Regions from separate parts of the Streptomyces spinoverrucosus genome, predicted to be linked through region 1. Evidence: riboswitches for the same ligand, from Rfam matches in the RefSeq annotation. Region 1 holds a riboswitch; each other region holds the start of a gene.

Region 1 (4,400 bases):
GGCGGGCACGGCGAGGCCGAGGGCCAGACCTGCGCGCAGGGCCACGCGCGTGTGCCCCTCGGGTGAGAGGTGCAGCCGGTCGTCGTCCCAGGCGCGGCGGTCCTGAACGGACTTGAGCGACCACAGGTCGAGGACCGGGCAGCCGTACCGGTCGGCGATGGCCCGCACATGCCCGTTGTAGGTGGCGATCTTGCCGCGCAGGTGCCTCAGCAGGGGGACGCGCCGGGTGTCGAAGCCGGTCGTCACCAGCACGGTGCCCGCGGCCGCGGTCAGCGCGGCGACCGACCGCTCGAAGCGGTCGGCCACGTCGTCCGGGTCGGTGCCCGGGCGGATGATGTCGTTGCCGCCGGCGCAGAACGAGACCAGGTCCGGAGCGAGTTCGATGGCCTGCGGAACCTGGTCCGCCACGATCTGGTCGAGCAGCTTGCCGCGCACGGCGAGGTTGGTGTATTGGAAGTCGCCTTCGGGTCGGCGGTCCGCGAGCAGTACGGCGAACCGGTCGGCCCAGCCGACGAACGCCCCGTCGGGGCCGGGGTCGCCGACGCCCTCGGTGAAGCTGTCCCCCACCGCCACGTACGACCCGATCACTGATCTGCTGTCATTCTTCGAATCGTCTGCCACGTCGGAACATCATTCCCCTTCGAATGTGACCTACGCGACCGTAGGAAGGGGTTGACGGACGGTGAGAAAGGCCACGGCCAAAGGATTGGTCAACTGCGGAATAAGGCCTGCCAACGGGCGGGGACGCCGAAGGCCGGACCCGGGGATCGGGTCCGGCCTTCGGTGGCGTGGGCGGCGCGTCGTCAGCCGACGGAGACGCCCTTGGAGCGGAGGTAGGCGACCGGGTCGATGTCCGAGCCGTAGTCCGGCGTGGTGCGGATCTCGAAGTGCAGGTGCGGTCCCGTGGAGTTGCCGGTCGAGCCGGAGAGGCCGATCTGCTGGCCCGCGCTCACGGTCTGGCCGCTGGAGACCGAGAGGGAGGACAGGTGGGCGTACTGCGCGTAGTAGCCGTCGGCGAGCTTGATGACGACCTGGTTGCCGTACGCGCCGGCCCAGCCCGCGGAGACGACCGTGCCCGCGCCGACGGCCTTGAGCGGGGTGCCGCTCGGGGCCGCGAAGTCGACGCCGGTGTGGTAGCCGCTGGACCACATGCTGCCCGCGACGCGGTAGGCGGTGCCGACGGCGGCGCCGTCCACGGGGGCGGAGAAGCCGCCGGCGGTGCCGGCGTCGGCGGTCTGGGTGGAGGCCTCGGACGACTGCGCCGCGGGCTCGGAGGCGTTGGCGGACTCGGAGGCGTTCGAGGACTGCGACGTCTGCGTCGACGCCGACGACTTGGCCGCGGAGGGGGCGGAAGCGGACGACGGCTTGTCGCTGCTCGCCGCGGCCTTCTTGCCGATGGTGAGCTTCAGACCGGGGTGGATGAGCGACGGGTCCTGGCCGACCGCCTCACGGTTGTCCTCGTAGAGCCGCTGCCAGCCGCCGCTGACGTTCTGCTCGTCGGCGATCTTCGAGAGGTAGTCGCCGACCTTCACCGAATACGTCCGCACACCCGCCTTCTTGGCGGCGGACTTCTTTTCGGCGGCCTTCTGCTGGACGGCCGCCTTCTCGGTCGGGGCCGACTGCACGGCCTTTTCCGGGGCGGACTGGGGAGTGGCGGCGTGGGCGCCGGCGGCCCCCATGAGCGGGAGGGCGAGTGCGGCGCCACCGGTTCCGGCGACGGCGATGGAGCGGGTGAAGCGCTGGGTCTTCGGACGGCGGTGCTTACCCTTCGCGGGCATGGCGAATTCCTCTCCGGCGCCTGCGAGGTGAGCTGTCGGGTGCGGACTGGAGATGTCCGGCCGGCGCCGAAGCGCGGCTTTACCCCAAGCCTGTTCCGGAGACCGGAACAGGCGGTTCTACCTGTGGGTCCCCCGCTCCTGCCGAACACGGGTGAGTTTGCGCGGGCACCGGGCGGCGGCAGGATTCGGCGTCCGCCCGGATCGGTGTGGAACGTAAGCGACCAAGACGCAACGGGACAAGCAAGAGGTTCCACAGGAACGCCGTTTTCGTGATCCGTTCACCTGAATTCCGGTCACACTCCGTGCATTACGGCGTCACCATTCTCCGTAAACGCCCTTGATAAGCATGTGAATTACGTGAACATGACGGGCGACGCTCGGTCACGGATATGACGCTGCTCACGTGACCCCGCTCCAGGTTCCTTTATTCCAGAGCGAGTTGGAACGAAGGGCTCAATTCGGACAGAAAGCCCAGATGTGCTCCAACTCCGCGTCACCACCTGTGGACAACTCATTGGCCCAGGCATCGGTGTCGTATCGTCAGGGGACGTGCCCGTCGACGAGCCGCGCCGACGGGGCCGAGGGGAGGGAGCCCCCGTGACGCAGCAGGTGCCGTCGACCGAGCCGGAACTGGCCGGAGTGCGCAACTTCCGTGATGTGGGCGGACTGCCGACCGTGGACGGGCGCCGGGTGCGGCAGGGGGTGCTGTTCCGCAGCGGCCACCTCGCGCATGCCACCGCGGAGGACGCCGCGTTCCTCGCCTCGCTCGGGCTGCACACGATCTTCGACTTCCGCAATGCCGCGGACCAGAAGCTGGAGGGCCCGGACGTCGACCTGCCGGGCGTGCGCAACGTCAACCTGCCGCTGACGGATCCGGCGGACGGCGCGGAGTTCTGGAAGATGGTCCGGGACGGCGATCTGGAGCAGCTGCGCGGGATTCTGGCCGACGGCAAGGCCGCCAACCGGATGATCACCTCGTACCGCGCGATCATCAAGGAGCGCACCGCCGAGCACTCCCAGGTGCTGCACGCGCTCGCCGAGGACAGCGTCCCCGCGCTGATGCACTGCGCGGCGGGCAAGGACCGCGCCGGGCTGTCGATCGCCGTCACCCTGCTCGCGCTGGGCGTGGAGCGCGAGGCGATCCTCGCCGACTACCTGGAGTCCAACGCCAAGCACCGCCGCTACAAGGTGCACCGCAGCAGCAGCTCCGCCTCCGCCTACTCCCCGGAGGTCATGGAGCTGCTCAGCCCGCTCTTCGACGCGCGTGCCGAGTATCTGACGGCGGCGATCGAGACCATCGAGGAGACCTGGGGCGGTGTCGACACCTATCTGGAGCAGGGGCTGGCCGTCACCCCCGAGACCCGGGAGCGGCTGCGCGACCGCCTGCTCGCCTGACCCCTACTTGGCCCCTACCTCGAACAGCAGGTAGAGGAATGCGGCGAAGAGGTGCCCCGCGACGACATAGATCAACAACCGGAGCCAGATGCCCCGGGGAAGCTTCTGCTCGATGTCACTCATGGTGTGTCTCCCGTGACGGGGCCGAGGCACAGCGCGGCCGTGGGGCTCTGCAGCAGGGTGTGGACGAAGAGAAGGTCGGCCCCGCCCCGGTCCTGGGCGGCGATGCGATGCGGGGTCAGCGAGTCGAAGTGGGCGCTGTCGCCGGGGCCGAGCCGGTGCTCGGCGTCCCCCAGGCGCAGGCGCAGCCGCCCCTTGAGGACGTACAGCCACTCCTCACCGGGGTGCAACCGCACGATGTCGCCCTGGGAGGCGTACGGCACGTGCACCCGCAGGGCCTGCATGCCCCGCCCGGGCGCGCCGGCCTGCCAGTACGTCCAGCCGCCCGCGCCGGTCGGCTCCATGTCGGCGGCGCGCACGACGGCGTCCCGGTCGGCGACCGTCTCGCCGAGCAGCTCCGAGACGGTCGTACCGTAGATGCGGGCGAGTGCCAGCAGCATCGGAAGCGAGGGCTGGCGCTGCCCGGTCTCCAGCCGGGAGAGGTGAGCGGGTGACAGCCCGGCGGCACGGGCGGCGGCCTCCAGGGTGAGGGAGGCCCGGCGGCGCAGGTCACGGAGTTGCGGGGCGACCGCCGGCAGACCGTCGGCCGGCTCGGCCCCGGGCTCGGAGGCGGAGGAGTTCATATCTCCATTCAGCCCGAGCTTTGCCTGAGCGGCAAATTTCTTGCCTCAGAGGCAAACCGCACCGGCCGATCCGGTCAGCGTCAGCGTCAGCGGTTGGCCACCGCCTGCTTCACCAGCGTCTTCCCGAAGTCCCACACCAGCCCGCCCCCGCTGTGCGCGTCGTCCATCACCGCCGTGAAGGCGTCCACGAACCGGTCCACCTCCCGCTCCCCGATGATCAGCGGCGGAATCAGCTTGATCACCTCCAGGTGGTCGCCGGAGACCTGGGTGAGGATCCGGTGCCGCTGAAGCAGCGGTACGACGACCATCTGCGCGAACAGCCCCTTGCGGGCGGCCTGCAGCATGGCCCAGCGGCTGCGCAGCTTCAGCGACTGGGGCCGCCCGAACTCGATGCCGACCATCAACCCCCGGCCGCGTACGTCCGCGAGCATCTCGTACTTGTCGATCAGCGCGGCCAGCCGGGATCTGAGCAGCTCGCCCGTGG
Region 2 (4,400 bases), 2.5 Mb from region 1:
CGTCAGCCGGGACAGCAACTGCCGCGCCTCGCCCAGCTTGCCGGTGACGGTCTTCTTGTGCCGGTTCAGTTCGGCCTGTCGTGACTGCAGGGAGGCCAGTTCGACGCGGGCGGCGCCGCGCAGTTGCTCGATCTCCCGCAGCTGTCGGCGTACGCGTGCGACAGCGGCCGTCTGCCGGTCGCCGACGCGTTCGGCGAACGCGGCGCCGTCGAGGTACTGGTCGGGGTCGTCGGAGAGGGCGAGTCGCAGCGCGGGGTCGAGGCCGCCCTCCCGGTACTGGGCAGCGGCGTACGAACCGAGCGCGTCCCGGGCGGAGTTGAGCCGGTCCTCCTTGCGGGCCGCCTCGTCCTGCAGCGTGCCCAGCCGTTGCTGCGCCGCTCTCGCCTGCTCCTTCGCGCCGTTGTACTTCTCGGTGGCGACCTCCGCCTCCTGGTACAGCTGGTCCACCTTGGCCTTGACCTGCCCCGGCGTCAGCTGAGGCTCGGCGTGGCCGGTCCCGTCGAGGCCCGTGGCGGTTGCCGCGCCCGCGAGGGCGATCGTCGCCGCCGTGCGGGCCTTGGTGCCGTGGGCCGAGCGTTGTCGGGGCTTGCGGTGCGCTGCCACGTGGACTGCACGTCCTTTCGTACGACTCGGGCGACCGCCGTGTCCGTACGGCCACCGGGCGGACGTACGACCGCCCGGGGCGGCTTACGCGTCCGGCGGCGTCCCGCACAGGGGATGCGGGGCGCCGCCGGACCTTCTCGGCGGTGGTGCTCGGCTGCCGCCCCGGGCCGGAGCGGCGGTGGGGAGCCGGTCACCTGGTGGAGGACGCTAAACCCGGGCGTGTCGGCGTGGTGACGCCTTGTGCGGAAGTGACGACAGGGGAACGCTGGGTGACCGTATGTGATCGTGATCCCGGTTCGGGGCCGTCGTCTTCACGCAGTGCGATGACCGATGCGGCGATTCCGGGGCGGGTGTGAGGGCAGAGGTGCTATGGCGCATATATGCAGTCGCCGTGCGCTCAGGGGCAGGCCCGGTGTCAGGCAGCCCGGAACCCCCTGATTAGGCTCCGGCCCCATGGACGCACTCATCCACCTCTTCGTCGGCCTGCACATCATCGGCATCGCTTCCCTGCTGGGCGGTTTCCTCACCCAGATGAAGGCGATGGGCCAGGGCACCGCACGATTCGTCCCCGCGATGCTGCACGGCGCGCTGACCATGCTGGTCACCGGCGTCATCCTGGTCGGCCTGAACCAGGCCGACGATCAGCCCGTCAACAACATCAAGATCGGCGTGAAGCTGGCCCTGCTGATCGTCATCCTCGGCCTCGTCTATGTGAAACGGGACGACGAGAAGGTGGACAAGGGCATGTTCGGGCTGGTGGGCCTGCTGACCACGGCCAACATCTTCGTCGCCGTGCTCTGGACCTGACGTCCCGCCCCACGCGCGCGTGCCGCTCGAAACAGCCGCACGCGCGCGTGCCCATCGGTCGCCTCGCGGCGCCGGGTGTCAGGCCGGGCGGACGACGCTGTGGATGGAGGACTCGCCGTCGTAGTAGACCGACTCCTCGCGGACGTAGGTGCCCGGCTTCGGCGCGTGGATCATCATGCCGTTGCCGATGTAGAGGCCGACGTGGGTGACGTCGTCGTAGAAGAAGATCAGGTCGCCCGGCCGGGCGGCGGCGATGGAGACCGTCGTGCCGGCGTTGACCTGGTCGTAGGTGGTGCGGGGCAGGCTGACGCCGGCGGCCTTCCACGCGGCCTGGGTCAGGCCCGAGCAGTCGTAGGATTCGGGGCCGGTGGCGCCCCAGACGTACGGCTTGCCGATCTGCGCGCGGGCGAAGGCGAGCGCCTTCTCGGCCTTCGGGGCGTACGAGGAGTCCGACACGGAGGTGTCGGAGCCGGACTCGTTGCCCGCGCCGGCTGAGGATCCGCCGCCGGCCGACTCCTGCTCCTGCTGGGCCGCCTCCTGGCGTCGCTGCTCCTCCGCCTGCTGCTGGGCGAGCTCGGCGGCCTTGCGCTCGGCCTCCTCCTGCTTCTTCTTCTCGATCGCCGCGAGGCGGGCCTTCTCCTCGGCGGTCAGCTCCGACAGCAGTTCACGCGCGTCGGCGAGCTTCTTCTGGACGGTGGTCTTGGCCGTCTGCAGGTCGCTCTGCGACTCGGTGAGCGTCGCCAGGCTCTCGGTGGCCTCCTGGCGCTTCTGCATCGTCGCAGACTGCTCGGTGAAGTACTCGTCGACCGCGTCCTTCTGACGGTTGGTCAGACGACCCATCAGCTGGGTCTGGTCGAAGTAGTCCTGCGGGGAGTCGGCGAGCAGGAAGGTGGCGGTGTCGGGGACGGACGCGCCCGTGCGGTACTGGGCGGCGGCGTAGGTCCCCAGCTCCTCACGGGCCTCGTTGAGCTTCTGCGTGCGCTGGGCGACGTCGTCCAGGAGGGTGTCGACGCGCTTGCGCTGCTTCGCGGTCTTCTCCTTGGCCGCGTTGTACTTCTCGGTCGCGGACTCCGCCTGGCGGTAGAGGTCGTCGACCTTCTTCTCGACCTCTTCGAGACTGGGCTTGTCGTCGGTCGAGGGGGCGGCGTTGGCCGTCTGGGAGAGCAGGGCCACGGAGGTCAGGGCAGCGGTGGCGAGGGCGGGGGTCCGTATGCCTGCTACCCGCGCGCCCGTGGGGCGCGACTTGCGGTGCGACGCCAAAGGAGGCGACTCCTTCCATGTGCCGCCTACCGGGTTAGCTGTCGGGTTCGGGCGGGTGGTTCGGAAGGTTTGCCCTACGATCCGCTCCCGGGAAGGGAGTTGGACCGATTCACCCCAAGTTCGGTTGGGTCCCCGGCTCCGGCTGCCTCAAGGCGCACCGGACTCGGCGGAGGCCGCGCGGCCCGGCGAGGTTCGCCGGTTAGGGTCGTGCGGCCTGATCGGCACGGTAGCCAACTCGTGTGGCCCGTGTGAAGGTTGGTGGGTGATATGCCCGATACATTTTCGTGACCTTTAGTCAGCCATTACGGCACGCGTGAGATCGTGTTCGGACGGTGAGCGCCCGACCGGTGCGGCTGCGGGGTGTCTTGGTCCGTGCGGTCGAGGCCGGGGACGCGCGGGGTTGCCTCGGCCCGCGCGGTCGGGGGCGCCTCGGCCCGGGCGGTCGGGGGCTCTCGGTCCGGGCGGTCGGGGGCGTCTCGGTTCGGGCGGGCTGGTGGTCCGCCGGGGGGCGCGATGTGGGCAGTGGGCCAGTGGATTCCGTAGATTGTCCGCACGTGACTCCCGCCTCTCTCCGCAAGATCGTCGGCCTCCCGGGCGGCGATGTTCTCGGGGTGGCCGCGGGTTGTCAGTGGGGCGCCCTAGACTCGGAGAGCGATGAGCAGCCTCTTTGACGACAGCTTCCTGGCGGACCTCCAGGCCCCGCGGGCCCACGAGGAACCTCCGCCGCCGCCCGAGGACGATCACGCTCCGGAGTCGATTCCGGACGATCTGTTCGGCGGGAAGTTCGACGTGCCCCCGGACCGGGACGCCTACTACCGCGACGGCGCCCCGCGCCCCGCCATGGACTCGGCCGCGCTCCTGGAAGGGCTGAACGAAAACCAGCGCGCCGCCGTCGTCCACTCCGGCTCCCCCCTGCTCATCGTGGCCGGTGCCGGCTCCGGCAAGACGCGCGTCCTCACCCACCGCATCGCCCACCTCCTCGCCGAGCGCGGGGTGCATCCGGGCCAGATCCTCGCGATCACCTTCACCAACAAGGCAGCGGGCGAGATGAAGGAGCGCGTCGAGCAGCTCGTCGGCCCGCGCGCGAACGCGATGTGGGTGATGACCTTCCACAGCGCCTGCGTACGCATCCTGCGCCGGGAGTCCAAGAAGCTCGGCTTCACCTCGTCCTTCTCGATCTACGACGCCGCCGACAGCAAGCGCCTGATGTCCCTGGTCTGCCGCGATCTGGACCTCGACCCCAAGCGCTTCCCGCCCAAGTCCTTCAGCGCCAAGATCAGCAACCTCAAGAACGAGCTGATCGACGAGGAGGACTTCGCCACCCAGGCCGCCGACGGCTTCGAGAAGACCCTCGCCCAGGCATACGCGCTGTACCAGTCACGCCTGCGCGAGGCGAACGCCCTCGACTTCGACGACCTGATCATGACGACGGTCAACCTGCTCCGCGCCTTCCCGGACGTCGCCGAGCACTACCGCCGCCGCTTCCGGCACGTCCTGGTCGACGAGTACCAGGACACCAACCACGCCCAGTACGCCCTCGTCCGCGAGCTCGTCGGCACCGGCGAGCACGACGAAGATGTACCGCCCAGCGAGGGCGACCTCAAGCCCGCCGAGCTGTGCGTGGTGGGTGACGCCGACCAGTCGATCTACGCCTTCCGCGGCGCGACCATCCGCAACATCCTCCAGTTCGAGGAGGACTACCCGGACGCGACGACGATCCTGCTGGAGCA
Region 3 (4,400 bases), 4.4 Mb from region 1:
GGCGAGCCGCCCGACACAACCCGGGCGAGCCGCCCGACACAACCCGGGCGAGCCGCCCGACACAACCCGGGCGTAAAGGCGCGCCACGACCCCAGGGCAAAGGAACAGCACAAACCCGGGCAACACAAAGGCGCGGCACAAACCCCGGGGACCAGCGTAAACATGACACGCACTCAACTCTGTGATCTTCACGTGATCTGCGCGGCATTAACTTGTGACAAGTGATCGACTGCCGATACGTTCACCCATCAGCGCGGCCCCCCGCATCACCCGCCGCGCAGGTCCCTGCTGTCTCGCGAAAGGCCGCCGCATGCTCTCCGGGAACGGTCGTCACCGTCGCCCCCGCCAGGCACCCGCTCTCGTCGTCGCGGCCGGTGTGACCGGCTCCGCCATCGCCATCCCCCTCCTCGGCGCCACCGGCGCGAGTGCGGCCAGCGGGACGACCTGGGACCGGGTCGCGGAGTGCGAGACCGGTGGCTCCTGGAGCGCGGACACGGGCAACGGGTACTTCGGCGGGCTGCAACTCTCCCAGGAGGACTGGGAGAAGTACGGTGGCCTCACCTATGCGGCGAGCGCGGACCGGGCCAGCCGTTCGCAGCAGATCGCCGTCGCCGAGAAGGTCCTCGCGAACCAGGGCGTCGGCGCGTGGGCGACCTGCGGTCCGCTCGTCGGGCTCGACACGGACTCCTCGGCGGCCCGCGTCGACACCGGCGTGGCCGGTGATGCGTCGAGTACGCCGTTGGATACGAGATCCAGCGATTCAGGAAGTCTGTCCAACTCGCTTGGATTGTCCAACTCATCCGGCAGCTCCTACGGCGGCGACACCGGCAGCTCCGACGACTCAAACGGGACCGACGACTCCAACAGCTCCAATGGGGCCAACAGTTCCAATGGGCCCAGCAGATCCGATGCACCCACAGATTCCACCAAACCCACAGAATCGGGCGAATCCACCTCACCCTCCGGCTCCGCCACCCCCGCCACCCCCACCACCTCTCCGTCCGACCCCTCCTCCGGGCCCAGCGGATCCGCCACGTCCCCCGGCTCCAGCGAATCCCCCGAATCGGGCGAATCCCCCTCAACTTCCCTGCTTCCTGGCGTGTCGTCGACCTCGCCGAACACCTCCAGCCTCACCGACACGGGGGCTCTCCTCGGCTCCGGCAAGCACCGCGGGCACAGTGCGGACGAGGGTGCGGCCGACGGTCGTACCGTCGAATCCTCAGGGCGGCACGCCTCGCGCGGTGGGGCCACCACCCGTGCGGCCGTCGACGGTTCGTACACGGTCCGGGAGGGCGACAGCCTCTGGGGGATCGCCGACTCCCTTGGTGTGCAAGGCGGATGGTCCGCGCTCTACGCCGAGAACAAGGACGCCCTCGGCACCGACCCCGACCGCATCCTCCCCGGTCAGACGCTCGATGTCGGCGTCGAGTCGGGCGACTAGCGGTCGCGGGAAATCGCCCACGAACAGCGGGAGTTCACGTCACATTTCGCGCTGAATGTCCGTTTTGGCGAAAGTGTGGGATGAGTCTCAGAAGCCCTGATCGTCTTTGAAATTCCGCCGATCGCGTGTCTACGGTCATGACCGCTCGCCAACGCGAGCCCCGGTTGCCGCAACGCCGAATCCTGCCAGCGGCTGCCCGGGAACAGTCGTCGCGTCAAGCGCCGTAGGCAGGAGCGGGGGACCCAAGGTAAGTGCCGGGCCCGGCAGTTGAGGCGACTCAGCGCCGGCACCGGCTTGGGGTGAAGCCATGCCTTCTACGGAGGTGTGGCCGGGCAACTCATCCGGCCCGAACCCGACAGCTCACCTCGCAGGCGTCGGTGAGGGGATCCAACCATGCTGTTTTCCAGCAAGGGCAAGCACCGTCGTCCGTCCAAGGCCGTTCGCGCCATCGCCGCCGTCGGCGTCACCGGCGCCGCCGCCGTCGCCGCCCCGCTGATGGCGGCCGGCGGCGCCTCCGCAGCCACCGCCTCCGAGTGGGACGCCGTCGCCCAGTGCGAGTCCGGCGGCAACTGGTCCATCAACACCGGCAACGGTTACTACGGCGGTCTGCAGTTCTCCGCCTCGACCTGGGCCGCGTACGGCGGCACGCAGTTCGCCGCCACGGCCGACCAGGCCTCCAAGGAGCAGCAGATCCAGATCGCCGAGAAGGTGCTCGCGGGTCAGGGCAAGGGCGCCTGGCCGGTCTGCGGCAAGGGCCTGTCGAACGCCGCCTACGCCGGCGGCGGCTCCACCGACACCTCGTCCGAGGACACCGCCTCCCGGGCCACCGAGCAGCAGTCGGCCTCCCGTTCACAGGAGCGCCCCGCCGCGAAGGAGACGGTCACCACCCCGACCGGCGAGAAGGTCGAGAAGGGTGACGGCGAGTACAAGGTCGTCGAGGGCGACACCCTCAGCACCATCGCCGCCGAGCACGACGTCAAGGGCGGATGGGAGAAGCTGTTCCAGCTGAACAAGGACATCGTCGAGGACGCCGACCTCATCTACCCGGGCCAGCAGCTGCACCTGAAGTAATACGGGTCCAGATACGGTCCGAGGGACAGACCCCCGTGAGGGTCCCCCCGTCCCCACGGGCTCCCCGCCCCGGTGCGTGTTCCCCCGTACGCACCGGGGCGGGGCTTTTTATGTCACCGTTGTGCATCGACGTCTTTGTTCCGTTCGGAAACAATTTACTCTCGGTTCCGTCCACGAGATGGGCGACCGGCTGGCCGATCGCACGGAGCCGGTTAGGCTCGTCTCGCAGAGCCGCTGCGGTCCTGCTGAACCGCGTCACATCCACGAAGGAGATGCTCGTGCCGTCCATCGACGTCGTCGTAGCCCGGGAAATCCTGGACTCCCGAGGCAACCCCACGGTCGAGGTCGAGGTCGGCCTCGACGACGGCAGCACGGGTCGTGCCGCCGTCCCGTCCGGCGCCTCCACCGGCGCCTTCGAGGCCATCGAGCTCCGCGACGGCGACCCCAACCGCTACCTCGGCAAGGGCGTCGAGAAGGCCGTCCTGGCCGTCATCGAGCAGATCGGCCCGGAGCTGGTCGGTTACGACGCCACCGAGCAGCGCCTGATCGACCAGGCCATGTTCGACCTGGACGCCACCGACAACAAGGGCTCCCTCGGCGCCAACGCCATCCTCGGCGTCTCGCTGGCCGTCGCGCACGCCGCCTCCGAGGCCAGCGACCTGCCGCTGTTCCGCTACCTGGGCGGCCCCAACGCGCACCTGCTGCCGGTGCCGATGATGAACATCCTGAACGGCGGCTCGCACGCCGACTCCAACGTGGACATCCAGGAGTTCATGATCGCCCCGATCGGCGCGGAGTCCTTCTCCGAGGCCCTGCGCTGGGGCGCCGAGGTCTACCACACCCTGAAGAAGGTCCTGAAGAACAAGGGCCTGGCCACCGGCCTCGGCGACGAGGGCGGCTTCGCCCCGAACCTCGGCTCCAACCGCGACGCCCTCGACCTCATCCTGGAGGCGATCAAGGAGGCCGGCTACACCCCCGGCGAGCAGATCGCCCTCGCCCTCGACGTCGCCGCGTCCGAGTTCTACAAGGACGGCGTGTACGTCTTCGAGGGCAAGGAGCGCTCGGCCGCCGAGATGACCGAGTACTACGCCGAGCTGGTCGACGCGTACCCGCTGGTCTCCATCGAGGACCCGCTGTTCGAGGACGACTGGGAGGGCTGGAAGACCATCACCGCCAAGCTCGGTGACAAGGTCCAGCTCGTCGGTGACGACCTGTTCGTCACCAACCCGGAGCGCCTGGCCCGCGGCATCGAGGAGGGCGCCGGCAACGCGCTGCTGGTCAAGGTCAACCAGATCGGCTCGCTGACCGAGACCCTGGACGCCGTCGAGCTGGCCCAGCGCAACGGTTTCAAGTGCATGATGTCCCACCGCTCCGGCGAGACCGAGGACGTCACCATCGCCGACCTCGCCGTCGCCACCAACTGCGGCCAGATCAAGACCGGCGCCCCGGCCCGCTCCGAGCGTGTCGCCAAGTACAACCAGCTGCTGCGCATCGAGGAGATCCTCGACGACGCCGCGGTGTACGCGGGCCGCTCGGCCTTTCCCCGCTTCAAGGGCTGAGTGATCACCGCCTCGTAGGAAGCGTCGTACGTACGTCCCCGTACTCGGTCCCGTACCGTGTGCGGGGACGTACGCGCGTGGACGGGAGGCGGAAACCAGATGGCCGTGAAGGACCGGGACCGTTTCTCCACCGCGACCAGGATCCGGCTGCTCGGCGAACAGACGGCGGCCCGCGTCTACCGCTCCCAGACCCGCCGCCAGGCCCGCCGCTCCCGGCTGACCGGCCGCGCCGCACTGCTCGCGCTCGTCGTCTGCTCGCTGGTCGTCGCCCTCGCCTATCCGATAAGGCAGTACGTCGCCCAGCGCGCCGAGATCGCCGACCTGCGGCG
Region 4 (4,400 bases), 3.8 Mb from region 1:
TCGCGCTGTCCGGGCTGGTGATCCTCGCCCTGGTCCGGGAACAGACCGGCACCGAGGGCTTCCTGGTCGGTCTCGGCCTCGCGATCCTGCCCGTACCGCTGCTCATAGCCGCCTTCCGCTGGCTGGACCGGGTCGAGCCCGGCCCCTGGCGGAATCTGCTGTTCGCCTTCGCCTGGGGTGCCTGCGCGGCCGCGCTGATAGCGATCGTCGCGAACAGCTTCGCGACCCGATGGATAGCCACCGCGACCGCCGACCCGACCAGCGCGGACACCTGGGGCGCCACGGTCATAGCCCCGATCGTCGAGGAGTCCGCGAAAGCGGCCGCGATCCTGCTGCTCTTCCTCTTCCGGCGCCGCGACTTCACCGGAATCCTCGACGGCGTCGTCATAGCCGGCGTCACCGCCACCGGCTTCGCCTTCACCGAGAACATCCTCTACCTCGGCACCGCCTTCGGCACCGACCAGCTGGCCGGCCACAGCGGGATCGCCTCCGTGACCGCGGCGACCTTCTTCGTGCGGGTCATCATGTCGCCGTTCGCGCACCCCCTGTTCACCGTGCTCACCGGCATCGGCTTCGGCATCGCCGCGCTCGCCGGGGAGCGCCAGCGGCTGCGCCGCGTGCTGCTGCCACCGGCCGGGCTGCTGCTCGCGATGGGCATGCACGCCTTCTGGAACGGCTCGGCGACCTTCGGCGGCTACGGCTTCTTCGCGGTGTACGGCGGCTTCATGGTCCCCGCGTTCGGGCTGCTCACCTGGCTGGTGATCTGGACGCGGCAGCGGGAGCTGCGGACCGTCCGCGAGGAACTCCCGGCCTACGTCGTCGCCGGCTGGCTCGCGCCCGCCGAACCCTTCACCCTCGGCTCGATGCGGGCCCGCCGCCTGGCCCGCGAGTACGCCGGCCACCACCTCGGAAAGCCGGCCGCCCGGGCGGTCGCGCAGTACGAGGCGTACGCCACGTCGCTGGCCTTCCTTCGGGCTCGGGGCCGCCGGGGCCGCGCCCGGGCGGACTTCGTCGTACGGGAACGCGAGCTGCTCCAGGAGCTGTGGAGCCGCCGCGAGATCGCCCGCCCCGCGCTGGAGTACGCGGCACGGGTGACCGCGCCGCCGGTGCCGGTGATGATGCCGCCGGTGTACGGCTGGGCACCGATGCAGGGGCCGACGGCGCCCTACCCGGCGTACAACCCGTACCGCTCGTAGGACGCGCGAAGAACCTCGGACAGCCGAAACCGGCAGCCCTGACGTCGGGGGGTTGCCGTCAGGACCGCCGGGGTTCGTGAGAAGCGTGTCTCAGGGGTTGAGGCCCTTGCTCCGCAGCCAGGCCAGCGGGTCGATCCCGCCGGACCCGCCGGTGTGCACCTCCAGGTGCAGGTGGGCCCCGGTCACGTTGCCGGTCGCGCCCACGCGGCCGATCACATCGCCGGTGGCGACCTTCTGGCCGACGCTGACGCCGATCGAGGACTGGTGGGCGTACCAGATCTCGGTGCCGTCGTCGAGGGTGAGCACGGTCTTGTAGCCGTACGACCCGTTCCAGCCCGCCTCGGTGATGGTGCCGCTGTGGACGGCCTTGATGGGCGTGCCGCTCGGCGCGGCGAAGTCGAGGCCCGTGTGGTAGCCGGACGACCACAGGGCGCCGGCCTGGCCGAAGGTGGAGGTGATGGTGTACGAGGAGGTCGGCAGCGCGAACTGCTTGGCCAGTGCGGCGAGCCGCTCGGCCTCGGCCTTCTCGCGGGCCTCCTGCTCGGCCTTCGCCTTGGCGGCGGCGGCCTTCTCCTTGGCCTCCTTCTCCGCCTTGGCGGCGGCTTCGGCGGCGGCCTTCTCGGCGGCGGCCGCGGCCTCGGCGGCGGCCTTGGTCTCGACCTGCTCCTGCTGCTGCTCGGCCTGCGCGATGATGCGGGCGCGCAGTGCCTCACCGGCGTCGGTGGTGCCCTCCGCGGTGTCCTCGGCGGTCGTGCCGAGGCTGCTGAGCGGGGCGGTCGCGGTCTTGGTGTCGGCGGAGCCGGAGTCGTCGTCGGATATCAGCGCGCCGACGGAGGGCAGGTCGGGCATGGAGATCGACACCGGCGGCTTGCCGGTGTTCGCGCTGGCCATGCCGCCCGCGCCGACCGCGGCTATGACGCCGACGCCGAGAACCGTGGAGCTGCGGGCGAGTCCGCCGCCGCGCTGCTTGGTGACGCGATGCCGGCCGCGTACGGGACGGATGGTCTCCGCGGTGGGGTTCCACTCCTCCCACGGGCCCTCGTCGGTGCGCTGTGCGCCGTAGACGAACGTCTCGGTGCGGTCGGCGGAGCGCTGGTCCGGCACGAACGGGGCTTGTGGGGCAGGCCGGTTGGACGCCACGTAGGCGTACTCCTTTCCTTCCTTCTCGCCTACCGGGTTAGCTGACGGGTTCGGAGCAGGAAGGTCTCCTACGCGCGTAAACAAGCCGTACTGGTACGGCGGCTTACGCCCGATTCACCCCAAGGTGGTGGTTCCCCGGTTCCCTTGTGTGGCCGGTGAGGGCCTCGCGCGGGATTCGGCGCGTGCGCACGGAGCCGCCTCTTGTGACGGCTGGGACGACCGCGCTGCGTTATCGGACGTTAATAGAACCGGGGCCTGATTTCCAAGCTGTTCCACTTGATCATTAACGTTTTCTGCCAGGACGTACAGGCCATGAACGGCGAAAATCGGGCGAGTTGACCGCCGTTCAGGACCGTAACCGAATCTGACTGTATGTCAGTTGTTATGCGGAGGGCGTTCGTTCGCTCACCCCCGGTGACGGTCGGCGGACGGCGAGCAGAGCCATGTCGTCGGTGGCGCCGCCGCCGCTGTGCCTGCGTACTTCTTCGGCCACCACGCACAGCAGTTCGCCGGGTCCGCCGAAGGTCCGGCCGGCCAGCCGGACCGCCGGGTCGTAGAAGGCGCCCCGCGTGTCACGGGCCTCGGACAGGCCGTCGGTGTACAGCAGCAGGGTCGCCCCGCCCGGGAAGCGGGACTCCTCCGCGCGGTCCGGCCAGGCGCCCAGTTCGCCCATGCCGAGCGGCAGCGCCGGGTCCCGGGCGGGCAGCGGACTCACGGTGCCGTCCGCGTACAGCATCAGGGGTGGTGGATGGCCGCGGTTGAGGATCCGTACGACGCCGTCGTCGTGCGGGAGCTCGGCGAGTACGGCGGTGGTGAACCCCTCGAAGGCGTCGATCCTGTCGCGCCGGGTGCCCTCGCGCGTCAGCGCCCGCTCCAGCCGCTGCGCCACCGCCTCCAGCGTCGTCTCGTGCTCGGCGGCCTCGCGGAACGCCCCGATGACCACCGCGACCGCCGCCACCGCCCCCATGCCCTTGCCGCGCACGTCCCCGACCACGAGCCGTACGCCGTACGGGCTGTCCTGCACCGCGTACAGATCGCCGCCGATGAAGGCGTCCGCCTGCGCGGCCTCGTAGCGCGCGGCGATCTCGAACCCGCCGATCAGCTCCATCGGCTCCGGCAGCACCGCCAGCTGGGCGGCCTCGGCGATCTCCCAGGCGGAGTCGAGGCGGGCGTGACTGCGCCGGACGAGCACGTTGATCAGCACGGCGAGGGCGGCGACCGTGGCCACGGTGAGCGTCTCGGTGAACGCGTCGACGTGCGGCAGGGTGCCGTACCGGATGTGCAGCGCGAGCACCACGGCGACGGCGGCGACGCCGGTGAGGAGGGTGGCGCGGCGGGAGAGAAGCGGGGCGGCGATCAGCGGGGCGGCCGTGAGGAAGGGAGCGGCGGTGAAGCCGCGCGGGGTGAAGTAGTCGTAGCAGCCACCGATGAGGAGAAGCAGGACGGGGAGGGCGCGGACGATGGTGCGGGCGTAGGAGATGGGCCGTTCCTCGGGGGGCGGTACGGGGGGTGCGGGGCGGGCGAGGGTGGGGGGGTTGCTGGGGCGGGTGGGGTGGGGGAGTCGCCGGGGCGGGCGGGGGCGGGGGTGGGGGAGTCGCCGGGGCGGGCGGGGGCGGGAGAGTCGCCGGGGCGGCCGGAGGCGGGAGAGTCGCCGGGGCGGCCGGAGGCGCGGGAATCGCCGGGGCGGGCGGGGCCGGAGGCGGGAGAGTCGCCGGAGCGGCCGGAGGCAGGGGCGGTATCCCGGCTCGGTTCCTCGGGGACGCGGCCGTCAGGGGCGGGAGATTCGCCTGAGCGGTCAGGGCCGGAGGCGGGAGAGTCGCTGGGGTGGGCGGGGGCGGTGTCGCGGCTCGGGTCCTCGGGGGCGCGGCCGCCGGGGCCGGCGTGCGGTCGCTCTCCTTCTGGCTCCGCAGGCCGCACTGTCGTCTCCTACCACGCAGGTCACCGCACCTGTCCAGGGTTCCCGGAGTGGGTGTGCGGGACCAGTCGGAAGGGCCGACCGGATGAGGCCGGGTAGAAACGACTCGGGGCCGGAATCCATGATCTGGATTCCGGCCCCGGGCCTTC

Evidence for each region. Region 1 has a riboswitch for cyclic di-AMP ahead of I2W78_RS03635 (LysM peptidoglycan-binding domain-containing M23 family metallopeptidase). Riboswitches for the same ligand answer to the same signal wherever they lie in the genome.
Region 2: linked by a shared signal. The riboswitch ahead of I2W78_RS14710 (C40 family peptidase) and the one ahead of I2W78_RS03635 (LysM peptidoglycan-binding domain-containing M23 family metallopeptidase) in region 1 are both predicted to bind cyclic di-AMP.
Region 3: linked by a shared signal. The riboswitch ahead of I2W78_RS23465 (transglycosylase family protein) and the one ahead of I2W78_RS03635 (LysM peptidoglycan-binding domain-containing M23 family metallopeptidase) in region 1 are both predicted to bind cyclic di-AMP.
Region 4: linked by a shared signal. The riboswitch ahead of I2W78_RS20725 (M23 family metallopeptidase) and the one ahead of I2W78_RS03635 (LysM peptidoglycan-binding domain-containing M23 family metallopeptidase) in region 1 are both predicted to bind cyclic di-AMP.

The regions. Positions count from the first base shown of each region.
Region 1 is NZ_JADPZX010000001.1:778,977-783,376, forward strand. It holds gene I2W78_RS03630 (SGNH/GDSL hydrolase family protein) at 1-588, opposite strand, end outside; gene I2W78_RS03635 (LysM peptidoglycan-binding domain-containing M23 family metallopeptidase) at 804-1,778, opposite strand; cyclic di-AMP (ydaO/yuaA leader) riboswitch at 1,781-1,942, opposite strand; gene I2W78_RS03640 (tyrosine-protein phosphatase) at 2,376-3,173, shown strand; gene I2W78_RS03645 (DUF6126 family protein) at 3,177-3,296, opposite strand; gene I2W78_RS03650 (helix-turn-helix domain-containing protein) at 3,293-3,916, opposite strand; gene I2W78_RS03655 (aspartate aminotransferase family protein) at 4,003-4,400, opposite strand, start outside.
Region 2 is NZ_JADPZX010000001.1:3,296,907-3,301,306, reverse strand. It holds gene I2W78_RS14720 (C40 family peptidase) at 1-603, opposite strand, end outside; gene I2W78_RS14715 (hypothetical protein) at 1,057-1,410, shown strand; gene I2W78_RS14710 (C40 family peptidase) at 1,489-2,670, opposite strand; cyclic di-AMP (ydaO/yuaA leader) riboswitch at 2,679-2,849, opposite strand; gene pcrA (DNA helicase PcrA) at 3,325-4,400, shown strand, end outside.
Region 3 is NZ_JADPZX010000001.1:5,157,719-5,162,118, forward strand. It holds gene I2W78_RS23460 (LysM peptidoglycan-binding domain-containing protein) at 311-1,441, shown strand; cyclic di-AMP (ydaO/yuaA leader) riboswitch at 1,651-1,830, shown strand; gene I2W78_RS23465 (transglycosylase family protein) at 1,835-2,512, shown strand; gene eno (phosphopyruvate hydratase) at 2,791-4,071, shown strand; gene I2W78_RS23475 (FtsB family cell division protein) at 4,171-4,400, shown strand, end outside.
Region 4 is NZ_JADPZX010000001.1:4,577,491-4,581,890, reverse strand. It holds gene I2W78_RS20730 (PrsW family intramembrane metalloprotease) at 1-1,196, shown strand, start outside; gene I2W78_RS20725 (M23 family metallopeptidase) at 1,287-2,336, opposite strand; cyclic di-AMP (ydaO/yuaA leader) riboswitch at 2,348-2,527, opposite strand; gene I2W78_RS20720 (PP2C family protein-serine/threonine phosphatase) at 2,719-3,816, opposite strand.